2 regions of the Bacillus daqingensis genome follow, and region 2 is predicted to be linked to the other one. Evidence: predicted binding sites of a transcription regulator. Region 2 holds the regulator's gene; the other holds the start of a gene.

Region 1 (6,830 bases), on a different contig from region 2:
TCATTCGGATCTTGTTCCGGATGTTCTTCAAGATATTTTTGCAAAATTTCTGCCTTCACTTCGATAAACTTTCCAAGTCTTCCGCTTCGGAAATAAGAGAAGGAAAAATACGGCTCCAATCCAGTAGATACTCCGACCATCGTTCCAGTAGAGCCAGTAGGCGCTACTGTTAAGAGATGAGAGTTGCGAATGCCGTGCTTCTGAATCCCCTCCAGCACGTCTAGCGGCATTTTCTTCATATAACCGGTTTCCGTGAACTTCGATCGAAGGTACTGTGTTTCATCTGCGCTGTTACTCTCAAGATAAGGAAAGCTTCCCTTTTCCTCAGCAAGTTCGATTGAGGTACGATAAGCCGTAACAGCAATCGTTTCAAAAATCTTATCAACAAGGACATTTCCTTCGTCAGAGCCATAGCGGGTCTCCGTCTTAATTAACAGATCGTGCAGCCCCATAACCCCAAGACCGACGCGTCGCTCGCCGAGCGCCTGCTTCGTGTTTTGTTCCAGGAAATAAGGAGTTGCGTCAATGACGTTGTCCTGCATGCGGACGCCGGTAGCTACTGTCTCAGCCAGTTTTTCGTAATCTACTTTCTTCGCCTCTGTATCTGCCATTTCAGCAAGGTTTACCGCAGCCAAATTGCAAACGGAGTAAGGAGCGAGCGGCTGCTCTCCGCAAGGGTTGGTAGCAACTACTTTTTGCCCGTAGGCACTTGCATTTGTCATTTCGTTAGCATTGTCTATAAAGAAAATACCAGGTTCTGCAGAATACGTCGCACAGATATTAATGAGGTTCCAAAGCTCTTTCGCTTTAATGGTGCGGTAAGTGCGGACACCAAACCCAAGCTTTTCCCATTCACGAACATCTCCGTACTCCTGCCATTCGCGGTTATACGCCTGCATTTCCTCTGCTGAATAGTTCTCTACGTCCGGGAAACGAAGCTGGTAATCTGCATCCTGCTCAACAGCTTCCATAAACTCTTTCGTTATACAGACGGAAATGTTCGCACCAGTTAAAAATTCGGCATTGTTGACCTGATACGTTCCGCCATCCCGAAGCTTTTGTTCCGCATCACGGATTACTTTTGGATCAAAGCCTCCCTGGCCTTCAATATGCTTATAATTAATGATGCTCTGGTACATTGCCTCTTCCAGCTCTGTGAACGGCGTGAATTTCAGTTTGTCTTTTATAAGAGATGCAATTTGATCATCCTCTGTCTGCTCGAGCAGATAGCGGAGAATCCGCGGATTCTGCATTTTTGAAATAATAAACTCCAAAATATCCGGGTGCCAGTCTGCGAGCATTATCATCTGTGCTCCTCGCCTGGACCCTCCCTGCTCAACGAGATGCGTCAGCTTAGCGATATCATCGAGCCAGGATACTGAACCGGAAGACTTCCCGTTCACTCCTCTTGCAAGCGCGTTTCTTGGACGAAGCGTAGATCCATTCGTTCCCACACCTCCGCCGCGGCTCATGATTTCCATGACTTGTTTGCGGTGATCGGAAATTCCCTCTCGTGAGTCAGCTACGAAAGGCATGACATAGCAGTTAAAATACGTAACGTCTGTTTCGGAGCCTGCTCCGTAAAGAACCCGTCCTGCAGGAACAAAATTCATGTTCACGAGCTGCTGGTAGAACTTTTCAAACCATTCACTGCGCTTCTCTTCTGTTTTCTCAACGGAGGCAAGACCGCGAGCATTACGCTTAGCAATCTGTTCATAATAAAGCTCAAGCGGTTTATCGATCGTCGCTAGTGAGCGCTCAACGATGCCGGTCTTTTTCTCTTCAGGAGAATCAAGCACACCGAGGAATTCTTCTTCAACCGCAATTTTAGCGGTTCCCGCTTCCCAGTTAATGCTCGTCACAAAACCGTATCCCCGTGCTGGAAACTTTGGATCGTTCTTAACGGTCAGTACGACAAAATCTCCTGCTTTTAACGTTACTTTTTCTGTATCCTTGAACGTATAACGATCCAGCATCACCAATCTGGAAACTCCGCTTTGCTGACGGTGCATATCCGGAGTTACCGGAAATACCTGTGGAAACTGCTCAATGTCCTTATTCAGCTGATCGAGATCAATTCGTTTTTCTGACATATACGTAGTCACTGGCCTCGCTCCTTCTCGTACTTTTGATAATGCTGAGCATCATTGTCCGGGCAAAAAGAAAGGAAGCCCGGCAAGGCTCCTTATGAAATTACGTAAGCATGACGCTATATATAGTGTTTTCAGTGAAATAAGCAACTATATATAGGATATATTGCTATTCTATACCCTGGTCGTCAGCTTGTAAACGCAAAAGTTATGAAATTAATATGCCGTTTTTCGAGGAGCCGGCGGGCGCAAGGCTCTGCTCGAAAAAATAGGTATATACTAGTATTTGTAATTCCACTCATCCGACGCGTATTTACTTATAGCCAGATGGCTGACCTGCTCTTTCAGCTCTTGATTGAGCTCCCACTCTTTAAGCTGAATGCCAAGATCCTCTTCAAACCCGCGCACAAAAGCAGCCCTCATATCTTCTGGAGATGGAATGCGTTCCATGAGCTCCTCCATTGGCGTCGCTTTACTGCGGAAGCCTGCCTGCATTCTCCGGCGAATTCGTTCACTCTTAAATAAAAACATATCAAATAATTTTTCCTCATCAAACCGCCGAATAATTGATCCGTGCTGCAAAATAATTCCTTTTTGTCTCGTTTGGGCACTCCCGGCAATCTTTCGACCGTTTACAACCATCTCATACCAGGATGGTGCGTCAAAACAGACGGCGGATCGCGGTGATTTTAAATCTGCTTTTTCTTCTTCCGTCCGCGGAATGGAAAATCCCGCTTCCAATCCCATGTTTTTAAATCCGAGCAGGAGACCTCCTGAAAGGACTCTGTATGCTTCGGTGATGCCGGCGGGAATACCGGGATGATCTTCCTTTACGATGATGCTGTACGTCAGCTCATCTTCGTGCAGGACAGCTCTGCCGCCTGTCGGCCTCCTGACAAGTCCTGCTTTATGCCGTTTAACAGCCTCTAGATCAATATCCCGTTCCACTCGCTGAAAATAACCGAGTGAAAGCGAGGCCGGATTCCATTCATAAAAGCGGATAACCGGAGGAATTCGCCCTTCCCGGTGCCAATCCATCAGCTTTTCATCAAGCGCCATGTTGTAGGCGGGACCGGCCGGACCTGAATTTATGTAATACCATTGTTCCATACGAGCAACCTCCCAACCATTCTATCATACAGAAAAACAGACTGAAGAACAAAGCAGAAAGAGAAACATTGCACAAAGACCTGATAACGTTTATTATTTAGTATGGTAAACGTCATGTAAAGGGGTGTCAGAATGGAACTGTGGATACTGATTGCAGTAACCGTCTTGCTAATTGTGTTTCTCATTTTCCGTATGAAAAAACCGTCGTACCTGTCGGTTTTGACACAGGAAGAGTTCACTAAAAATTACCGAAAAGCACAGTTGATTGATGTCCGTGAAGAGCGGGAATTTAAAACCGGACATATTCTGGGTGCACGAAATATTCCGCTTTCTCAAATGAGGATGCGAAACTCAGAGATTCGGCCGGATAAGCCTGTTTATTTATACTGTCAAAACGGATCCCGATCTGTACAGGCTGCCAAGATTCTCCGCAAAAAAAGAGATGCCGAAGATCTGAACATGCTTAAAGGCGGCTTTAAAAAGTGGACAGGCAAAGTAAAAAAATAAGATTTCCCTGCAAAAAGCCTTCCGGAGATGGCTCCCCGGAAGGCTTTTTCTTCTTTTAAATTAAACGGTTGCTTCTTCTTTCGCTTGCCAGCGCAAGATTGGCTTACGGGCTGCCTGTGTTTCATCTAAACGGCTTACGACCGTCGTATGAGGAGCCTCCTGAACAATCTCAGGATTCGTTTCTGCTTCTTTAGCAATTTGAATCATCGCATCGCAAAATTCGTCCAGTGTTTCTTTCGATTCTGTTTCAGTCGGTTCAATCATGAGGCATTCCTCGACGTTAATTGGGAAGTAAATCGTCGGCGGATGATAGCCGAAATCAAGCAACCGCTTTGCGATATCCAGCGTTCGGACGCCAAGTTTCTTTTGTCTTTTCCCTGACAATACAAACTCGTGCTTGCAATGCTGCTCATATGGCGTGTCAAAGTACGGCTGCAGCCTGCGCAGCATATAATTTGCATTCAGCACTGCCTGACGGGAAACCTGCCGCAATCCTTCCGGGCCCATCGTTCGAATATACGTATAGGCACGTACATTAATTCCAAAGTTACCGTAGTATGGCTTCACTCGGCCAATCGTATCCGGAAACTCCCAGGCAAACCTGTAGCTGTCGCCCTCTTTTGCAACGATCGGAGCTGGTAGATACGGAACAAGATCCTGCTTAACCCCAACCGGACCAGAACCAGGTCCTCCTCCACCGTGTGGAGTTGTAAACGTTTTGTGCAGATTTAAGTGTACGACGTCAAATCCCATATCACCGGGACGAGTCATGCCTAAAATTGCATTGGAGTTAGCTCCGTCATAGTATAATTTCCCGCCCGCTTCATGAATAATGGAAGCCATTTCAACAATATCGCGTTCAAACAGCCCCAGCGTATTTGGATTCGTCAGCATCAGCGCCGCTGTGTCCTCGCCTGCCAGCTCACGCAGGTGCTCGAGATCTACCAGTCCTTCTTCATTGGAGCGAACCGTAACAGCGTCAAATCCAGCTACGACAGCAGAGGCAGGGTTCGTGCCGTGTGCCGAGTCTGGAACAATGACCTTCGTACGGCCGTAATCGCCGTTCGCCTCATGATAAGCGCGAATCAGCATAAGCCCGGTCCACTCACCGTGCGCCCCCGCTGCAGGCTGAAGCGTCACTTGATCCATACCTGTTACAGCTTCAAGAGACCGCTGCAGTTCGTACATTAATTCAAGCGCACCCTGAATCTGTGACTCCGGCTGATACGGATGCAAGTGAGCAAAGCCCGGATATCGCGCTACATCTTCATTGATTTTCGGGTTGTATTTCATCGTACACGACCCGAGCGGATAAAAGCCGGAATCTACTCCATGGTTACGGCGTGATAAAGCCGTATAATGTCTGACGAGTTGAAGCTCGGAGACCTGCGGCAGTTCAGCTGGTTCTTTTCTGCGATACTTAGATGGCAGCAGCTCCTGCTCTTCAACCGGATCGATATCCAGTTCCGGGAGGCTGTGACCTATTCGACCTTCTCTGCTCAGCTCGAAAATGAGCGCCTGTTCTTCCGTTCTCATTTTAATCCCTCCAGTCCTTCTGCGAGTGCTTCAATTTCTTCCTTCGTACGAAGCTCTGTAACTGCAATCAGCATGTGATGATCGCGTCCTTCGTAAAATCTGCCTAGATCCAGTCCGCCGATGATGCCTTTCTTAAACAGTGCCTCATTTACTCGTTCGCACGGTGCAGGCAGGTTAATCACAAACTCGTTAAAGAACGGGCCATCATGAACCAGTTCAAAACCAGCCTGCTGAAGGCGCTTTTTCGCGTAGTGGGCCTTTTGCATGTTCTGAGAAGCCATTTCCTGAAGACCATATTTTCCGATCGCGCTCATGGCCACAGATGCAGCGAGCGCATTCAGTGCCTGATTGGAACAAATATTGCTGGTAGCTTTGTCGCGACGGATATGCTGCTCCCGAGCCTGAAGCGTTAAAACAAACCCTCGTCTTCCGTCTTCATCCACTGTTTCACCAACAAGTCTGCCCGGTACTTTACGCATCAGCTTTTTCGTCACAGCAAAGTAGCCGCAGTGCGGTCCTCCCAGCTGGGTTGGTATGCCGAACGGCTGAGCGTCCCCTACTACAACATCTGCTCCAAATTCTCCGGGCGGCTGCAGCATGCCCAGGCTCAGCGGATTGGATGAAACAATAAAATGTGCTTTTTTGCTATGAGCAATTTTTTCGATCTCTTCCAAATCTTCAATTTGGCCGAAGAAGTTCGGATACTGCACGATGACACAGGCTGTATCCTCAGAATAGCTGTTTTCCAGCGCAGTCAGGTTTGTTTGCCCATCTTCTGCCTCGACAACGACGACTTCCAGGTTTTGGCCCTTTGCATTCGTTCGCAGTACTTCCACAGCTTCCGGGTGAACGGCCTCCGAAACGAGAATATGCTTCTTCTTAGTCACACCGCAGCTCATCATCGCTGCCTCAGCCAGAGCCGTAGGACCGTCGTACATCGAAGAGTTAGCGAGATCCATGCCGGTGAGCTCAGCAATCATCGTTTGAAATTCAAATATCCCCTGCAGCTCGCCTTGAGAAATCTCAGGCTGATACGGCGTATAGGCTGTGAAAAATTCTGAACGGAGCAGCATATGGTTTACGACCGATGGAATGTAGTGCTCATACACACCAGCCCCCAGAAAGGAAGGTACATCTTTCACGTTCGTATTCTTTTCAGCGAGCCGCTGCATTTCTTTGATTAACGCTGTTTCCTTCAGTGCTTCTGGAACATTCAGTGCCTCTTGAAACCGAACTTCCTCAGGAACGTCTGCAAATAGCTCTCCTAACGAATCAATTCCAATCGTTTCCATCATCGCTTGCTGATCTTGCTCTGTTGACGGCAGATACCGATGACTGCTCATGTTAGTTTCCTCCTTTAGATCGTTTATAAAACGGGGTTTCAACGACAACAGCTTTCAGTTTTTTCTTTCTGACCTGCACCACTACTTCTGTACCAATTGCGGTCCAGTCAGCCGACAGCAAAGCCAGACCGACATTTTTACCCAGGGTGGGGGACTGTGTACCGCTTGTGACAAAACCGATTTCCGTTTCCTCGCCAAACACCTTATAGCCATTCCGCGGAATGCCTTTATCGATCATCTCGAT
Region 2 (6,830 bases):
TATCTCCTCGCTTCCGTTCAGCACAATAGAATGATGAAAGGAAGGGAGCGCCAAGTATACGTGCCCCTTGCCTTAAAGGAAGGAAATCTTTTGTAATTTACAAAAATAGATAGTATCTTTTTTGACTAATGTGCTATACTATATCCATGAAAACGCTTATATAATATAGCACATTAGCTTGGGAGGGGTATTATATGATACGAGTAGCAATTAATGGGTTTGGCAGAATTGGACGGATGGTGTTTCGCAAGGCGATGATGGATGAAAAGGTGGAAATCGCGGCTGTGAACGCAGGGTATCCGGCGGAGACGCTAGCCCACCTCGTAAACTATGATACAGTACACGGGACATTTAAAAAGCGCGTGGAAGCTGTCGACGGAAAGCTGGTAGTAGACGGGAAGCAGGTAGAACTGGTTAATTCCCGTGACCCGCTTGAGCTGCCGTGGAGAGAGCTTGGTATCGATATTGTACTGGAAGCAACAGGCAAGTTCCGCGAAAAGAAAGAAGCGGAAAAGCACCTGGAAGCAGGGGCAAAAAAGGTGATTATCACGGCGCCAGGTAAAAATGAAGATGTGACCATCGTATACGGCGTTAATGAAGAAGACTACGATCACACAAACCATCATGTCCTTTCTAATGCTTCCTGCACAACGAACTGCCTGGCACCTGTCGTCAAAGTGCTGCATGATGAGCTCGACATTGTGTCCGGAATGATGACAACGGTTCATTCCTACACAGGAGACCAGCGAAATATTGATAATCCGCACAAAGATCTGCGCCGTGCACGTGCATGCGGCCAGTCGATCATACCGACTACAACCGGAGCAGCAAAGGCAATTTCGTCTGTGCTTCCGGAAATGGAAGGAAAGCTTCACGGACTTGCTCTGCGGGTTCCGACTCCAAACGTATCGCTCGTTGACCTCGTCGTCGATGTCGGCCGCGATACGTCGGTGGAAGAAGTAAACCACATTCTTCGTGAATCCGGGATGAACGGCATGGCCGGCATTATCGGCTACACGGATGATCCGCTCGTTTCCGTTGATTTTAACGGCGACGCACGCTCTGCTATCATCGACGGACAGTCCACTATGGTCGTGAACGATCGTCAGGTAAAGGTACTTGCCTGGTACGATAACGAGTGGGGCTACTCCTGCCGTCTGCTCGACCTTGTTTACCACGTCGGCAGCTACTTAAATGCCGACCGCAGCACATACGCATCCTGATCGGTCAACATGACGGCCGTCTTCCGGAACATTCCGGAGGACGGCTTTCGCTATGAATGGCTAAAAACAGAGTGAATTGCCCGGCATAATCAGCTTTATACAGCTGGAAGATACGGTAAAAAATGATTGCATTATTGTTGTAAAAAACGTATACTAACTCTCGTAAACTTCGCTTAGCCTGATTATTAAAGGGTTAGGACCTCACCGGACTAACTTTCCCCCCAGTAATCCCGGATTAAGTGATCGACAAACAGCTTTGAAACTGAAGAAGGGGGATTTTGCAATGGATACAATGGGAAGACATGTAATTGCAGAACTATGGAAGTGCAACATCGACAAGCTTAATGATATGGCATTTATTGAACGAACCTTCGTTGACGCCGCACTTGAAGCAGGCGCAGAAGTTAGAGAGGTCGCTTTTCATAAGTTCGCACCGCAGGGTGTCAGCGGTGTGGTGATTATCAGCGAGTCGCATTTGACGATTCACAGTTTTCCGGAACATGGATATGCAAGTATTGACGTATATACGTGCGGAGACCGGATCGACCCGAACGTGGCAGCCGATTTTATTGCGAACGCACTTGGTGCTGGACGATCAGAAGTAGTTGAGGTACCACGAGGTATTGGACCGATTGAAGTCATGCAGAAATCAGGGGAAGGCTCATACAGCAGCACTTCTTCGTAAAATAGCATTATCGTTTTAAAACCGCTCCGGCAGATCAGCCGGAGCGGTTTTTTCAGGGTGGTGATCACGTCCTTTCAGGTAAATCATTTTGCATCTGCCTGTATTTGCGGATACTCGCTTTCTGGAGAGAACAGGCTCAGCTAGCTGCTTCTTTCTTTCGTTGGAAGCGATGGATCTTCACTTCGTTCTGAGCCGAGGTCCTCTGATGTCGGCAGGGGTATATACGCATCTCACTTTACAGCGCCTGAAATTTCCAGATGAAGGAATGCTGAGGATCGACTCGTTCCACCATTTTCCTGCTGATTCCATCCGATGCTCAGTCTTTCATTCCAAGCAATGCGTTTTGACCGGTCTGTCATATTCGATTGAATCAGCGGCCGTTTCTTGCTATTCTTAGAGAAGGCGAGGTGCATATAAATGGGAATCAAACAAACGTTGCAAAAAGCATTCAGTACCAGAACAGAAACAAACGAAAAACATCCGGACGAAACGCTGCAAACCCATTACTATAAAGCCATGAAAGATAAAGTGATGGCGGAGCTTCAGACAATGTTTTCCCAGAAGCAGGGGTACACGGTCAGTTCCGTATCAGAAGAGCATGGGGAAATTATCGTCAATACGACGTCTGGAAAAAAGCAATTTATCGTCATAACGGTCATCATGGTACGTCCGTACCGTACTGCGGTTGATTTTGCTGTGAATACGGATACCGTCCTGTTTACAGACTTCGGAAGCAGCGCCAAGATGGTGCGAAGCCTCTACAAAGAGCTGAACAGCAGGCTGACGTTCGTCGGTACGGCACTCGGAGATGAACTGAGCAGATAAAGTGAGGTGTCCGCAATGATATGTCCGCACTGTTCTCATAACGGAACAAAGGTATTAGATTCTAGACCGAGCGACGAAGGAAGAGCGATCCGGCGCCGCCGGGAGTGTGAAGCGTGCGGCTACCGCTATACAACTTTCGAGCGCGTTGAGAAAACGCCTCTGATTGTGGTAAAGAAAGACGGCAACCGGGAAGAGTTCAGCCGTGAAAAGCTGCTTCGCGGTCTGGTGCGGGCATGTGAAAAGCGGCCGATTCCGCTCGAGCGTTTGGAGCAGCTGACGACGGAAGTGGAAAAAGAGATGCGGAACCGAAGCGCACCGGAAATAAGCAGCAACGATATTGGTGAATACGTCATGCAGCATTTAGCTGATATCGACGATGTAGCTTACGTGCGATTTGCATCTGTCTACAGACAGTTTAAAGATATTAATGTATTTGTTGACGAATTGAAGGATCTGATCAACCGGGAAAACAAACGATCGTAACTACCGGGGCTGTCCCAGTCTGTTTCGGGGCGGCTCTTTTCTATGGAGGGATGACGACATGCGCTGGCAGGACATACAGCCCGCAACACCATTTACCGCCGTCATGTCCGCAGCGGTGCCGGACGAACGTGTCCGCTCGCTGACACTTTTATATCAGCCGCTTATCGGACCAGTCGCTTACAGCCTGTATATGATGCTCGCATCAGAGATCAGCATGAGTGCGGACCTCTCCATCCGGGGCACGCATAAACAGTGGATGACGCATACCGGACAGCCGCTGCCGATGCTGGCAGATGAACGGAGAAAGCTCGAAGCAATGGGGCTGCTCGACACATTTAAAAAGCAGGAAGACGGAGACAGCGTGTATTTATATGAGCTCAAGCAGCCGCTTTCGCCTGCCGACTTTTTTGCGGACGATTTACTGAGCGTGTATTTGTACAATCGAATAGGCAGCCGTGAACGATACCGCAGACTCCGGGAATCCTTTTCCGTACATAAAGCAGATAAAAGCGGCTTTGAAAAAGTGACGCAAGGATTCGATGAAGTATTCACTTCGATCCATCCGTCTGAAATGCGAAGTACGTCCGGGGAAATGGCCGACGCTGTCTCGTCTGCCTCGATCCTGCAGGGGAGCGGCGACGAAGCCTCCTTCAGTTTTGGCAGTGAGGAGCTGACGCTCGAAGAAATTGCAGCTCATCTGCCTCCGTTTGTTAAACGGGAGGAGCTGTACACCGAAATCAATGAAACGTGTATTCGTCAAATTGCGTTTTTATACCGGTACAGCGCGGAAGAAATTGCTTATTTAATTCAGGATGCGATGCTTCACACCGATCATCTCGACGTAAAGGAGCTGCGTGAGGCCGCTAAAAGGCGATACCGTCTGCAGGAAAACGGCAAACCGCCGATGCTTGGCATGCGCAGCCAGCCGCCGCAGCTGCGCACCGTGCAAAAGGAGCCTGCTACTGACGAAGAGCGGCAGATTCAGTACTTTGAAACGACATCGCCTCTTGAATACCTGCATGCCTTGAGCGACGGGGCAAAAGTGTTCCCGGGCGACGTAGATATTATCGAAGAGTTGATGGCCGATTACGGACTTCCGGCAGGCGTTGTGAATGTTTTAATCGACTATTTGTATATCGTCAACAACGGCAATCTGGCGAAAGGGCTCGCTTTTAAAATCGCGACCCAGTGGAAGCGTAAAAAAGTAAAGACTGTCTCGGATGCGATGGCACTGGCCAAGCAGGAGCATGAAGGCAGAAAGAATTATGAACAAAAGCAGAAGCAGCCGCAGGGAAAACAGGTAAAGCAGCCACTCCCGAAGTGGATGCAGGAGCCCCAGGAAGAAAAAAAGCAGGATGAGCAGTCTCTGCAGCGGGCCAGGCAGGAAGCGGAAAAATACAAAGCGCTGCTGCGCGAGAAAAAAGAAAAGAGAGGAGGATAAGCGATGGACCCGATTAACCAGTCGCTGCGCCGGTTTGGTGACGGACGGATTCAGGAGCGGCTGAACAAGCTGACGCGGGAAGTGACAGCAGACAGCAGAGTGGCGGCATTCTTAAACGAGCATCCGGAGATTGGCCGCGAAGCTGTTGAAAGCGGTCTGAACGACCTGTATCAGTATAAAGAACAGTGGCACAACTGCGATCACTGTCCTGGACTTGCCGCCTGTCCGAATGTGATGCAGGGCTATCAGCCGCAGCTCGATGCAGTGCGCGGGCGCATTCATCTTTCCTATCAGACGTGCCCGCTAAAGAGGCGGGACGACGAACGGAAAAGACACGAATCATTTATGAAGAGTCTTTACCTGCCGAAGGATATGCTGACTGTGACGTTCGATGACTTTGAGTCAGATACGGAAACCAGAACAGACGCCTACGTCAAAGCGCTGGCGTTTTGTACCAACACAGTACCTGGGGAAACGGCTAAAGGTCTTTACATCCACGGTCCATTCGGGGTCGGAAAAACGTTTTTGGTCAGTGCGATCGCCAACGAGTTTGCTGACCAGGAAGTAGAAACAATGCTCGTTTACACACCTGACTTTTTACGGGAGCTGAAAAGCGGAATTGCTGACGGATCCTATCAGGATAAACTCGATAACGTGAAACGGGCCAGCGTGCTGATTCTCGATGACATCGGCGCAGAGACGATGACGCCTTGGGTGCGGGACGAAGTATTCGGCTCCCTGCTGCAGTTCCGCATGATGGAAAAGCTGCCTACCGTCTTCACCTCTAATTTCAGCCTGGACGACCTGGAGCTGCACTTCGCCTCCACACAGACGCGCGGAGCGGAAAAGGTAGACGAACTGAAAGCGAAGCGGATCATGGAACGGATTCGTCACCTGACTGATGAAATCCCCATGAGCGGCCGCAACCGGCGGACAGACTGATGAATGGAGACAGAAGAAGAAGCATGCCGTTTTCTATGCAAGCCTGCTCCGCTTTTCGCTAAAAGCTTCCCTTCAGCTATTTCCAGGAGTTCCCTCCGGAAAGCGAGGGTCCGCAGATGCAGGCAGATGCAAGGTCATTCACCTGTAATAACGTTATCAATACTCTGGGAGAAGCTGCCTGATCAAGGCAGCTTCTTTATTTAACAGGGAGGAGATGATCAGAAGTACGTGCAGAAAGATAGATTTGGAGGGGAATGTACAGCTGGAACGTCTGCAGAAGCTGCGTGTGGACACAGACTGTTCACTGGTTGATTACAACGGTTTCTTTTTGACCGCCGCACAGAATGTGGTACGATAGGACAAGAGCTTGTAAGTTATGAATGGGGGATTCCTAGATGAGTATCGATGATATTCTGGAACGCTCTCGGAACGGGGAGCGAATTACTGTAGAAGATGCCATCCGTCTTTACGAATCAGATGAAGTAGAGAAGATGGGTGAGCTCGCAAACGAGAAGATGAAGCAGTGGCATCCGGAGCCGGAGACCACTTTTGTGATTGGACGCAACGTCAACTATACGAACTTCTGCGACACATACTGCCGTTTTTGTGCGTTTTACCGGCCTCCGAACGCGAAGGACGGCTATACGCTGGATAACGAAGTGATTTTTCAAAAGATCCAGGAGACCATCGATGTCGGCGGGACGGAGATTCTAATGCAGGGCGGTACGAACCCGAACCTGCCGTTCAGCTATTATACGGATCTGCTTCGCGAAATCAAGAAGCGGTTCGACATCACGATGCACTCGTTTTCACCTGCAGAGATTTACAAAATGGCCGATGTTTCCGGTCTGTCCGTCGATGAGGTTCTCAAGCAGCTGAAGGAAGCGGGACTGGACTCTGTGCCGGGCGGCGGCGCGGAAATTCTGGATAACCGGACGAGACGTAAGATCAGCCGGTTGAAAGGCACCTGGGAGCAGTGGATCGACTGCATGAAGGCTGTGAAACGCGCCGGGATGCATGGTACGGCTACGATGGTCATCGGCTTTGGCGAATCCATGGAAGAGAGAGCACTGCACCTGCAGCGTGTCCGCGATGCACAGGATGATGCAGACTGCTTCCTCGCCTTTATTTCCTGGACATTCCAGCCAGAAAACACGAATATGAAAGGGGAAAAAGTAACGCCGCGCGACTACCTGAAAAACTTGGCGATTTCCCGTATTTTCCTCGATAA

What was found. The regulator NrdR, encoded in region 2, represses ribonucleotide reductase genes. The targets are predictions, from matches to a motif close to AACACNATATATNGTGTT.
Region 1: the regulator NrdR is predicted to act here: its motif matches at 2,206-2,223, upstream of ACFO4L_RS16070 (vitamin B12-dependent ribonucleotide reductase).

The regions. Positions count from the first base shown of each region.
Region 1 covers NZ_JBHSGK010000021.1:113,643-120,472, forward strand. The annotation lists gene ACFO4L_RS16070 (vitamin B12-dependent ribonucleotide reductase) at 1-2,093, opposite strand, end outside; gene ACFO4L_RS16075 (lipoate--protein ligase family protein) at 2,370-3,200, opposite strand; gene ACFO4L_RS16080 (rhodanese-like domain-containing protein) at 3,333-3,707, shown strand; gene gcvPB (aminomethyl-transferring glycine dehydrogenase subunit GcvPB) at 3,768-5,243, opposite strand; gene gcvPA (aminomethyl-transferring glycine dehydrogenase subunit GcvPA) at 5,240-6,586, opposite strand; gene gcvT (glycine cleavage system aminomethyltransferase GcvT) at 6,588-6,830, opposite strand, start outside.
Region 2 covers NZ_JBHSGK010000013.1:356,481-363,310, reverse strand. The annotation lists gene ACFO4L_RS13055 (glyceraldehyde-3-phosphate dehydrogenase) at 195-1,223, shown strand; gene speD (adenosylmethionine decarboxylase) at 1,507-1,908, shown strand; gene ACFO4L_RS13045 (DUF1499 domain-containing protein) at 2,326-2,733, shown strand; gene nrdR (transcriptional regulator NrdR) at 2,749-3,216, shown strand; gene ACFO4L_RS13035 (replication initiation and membrane attachment family protein) at 3,275-4,657, shown strand; gene dnaI (primosomal protein DnaI) at 4,661-5,599, shown strand; gene mqnC (cyclic dehypoxanthinyl futalosine synthase) at 5,995-6,830, shown strand, end outside.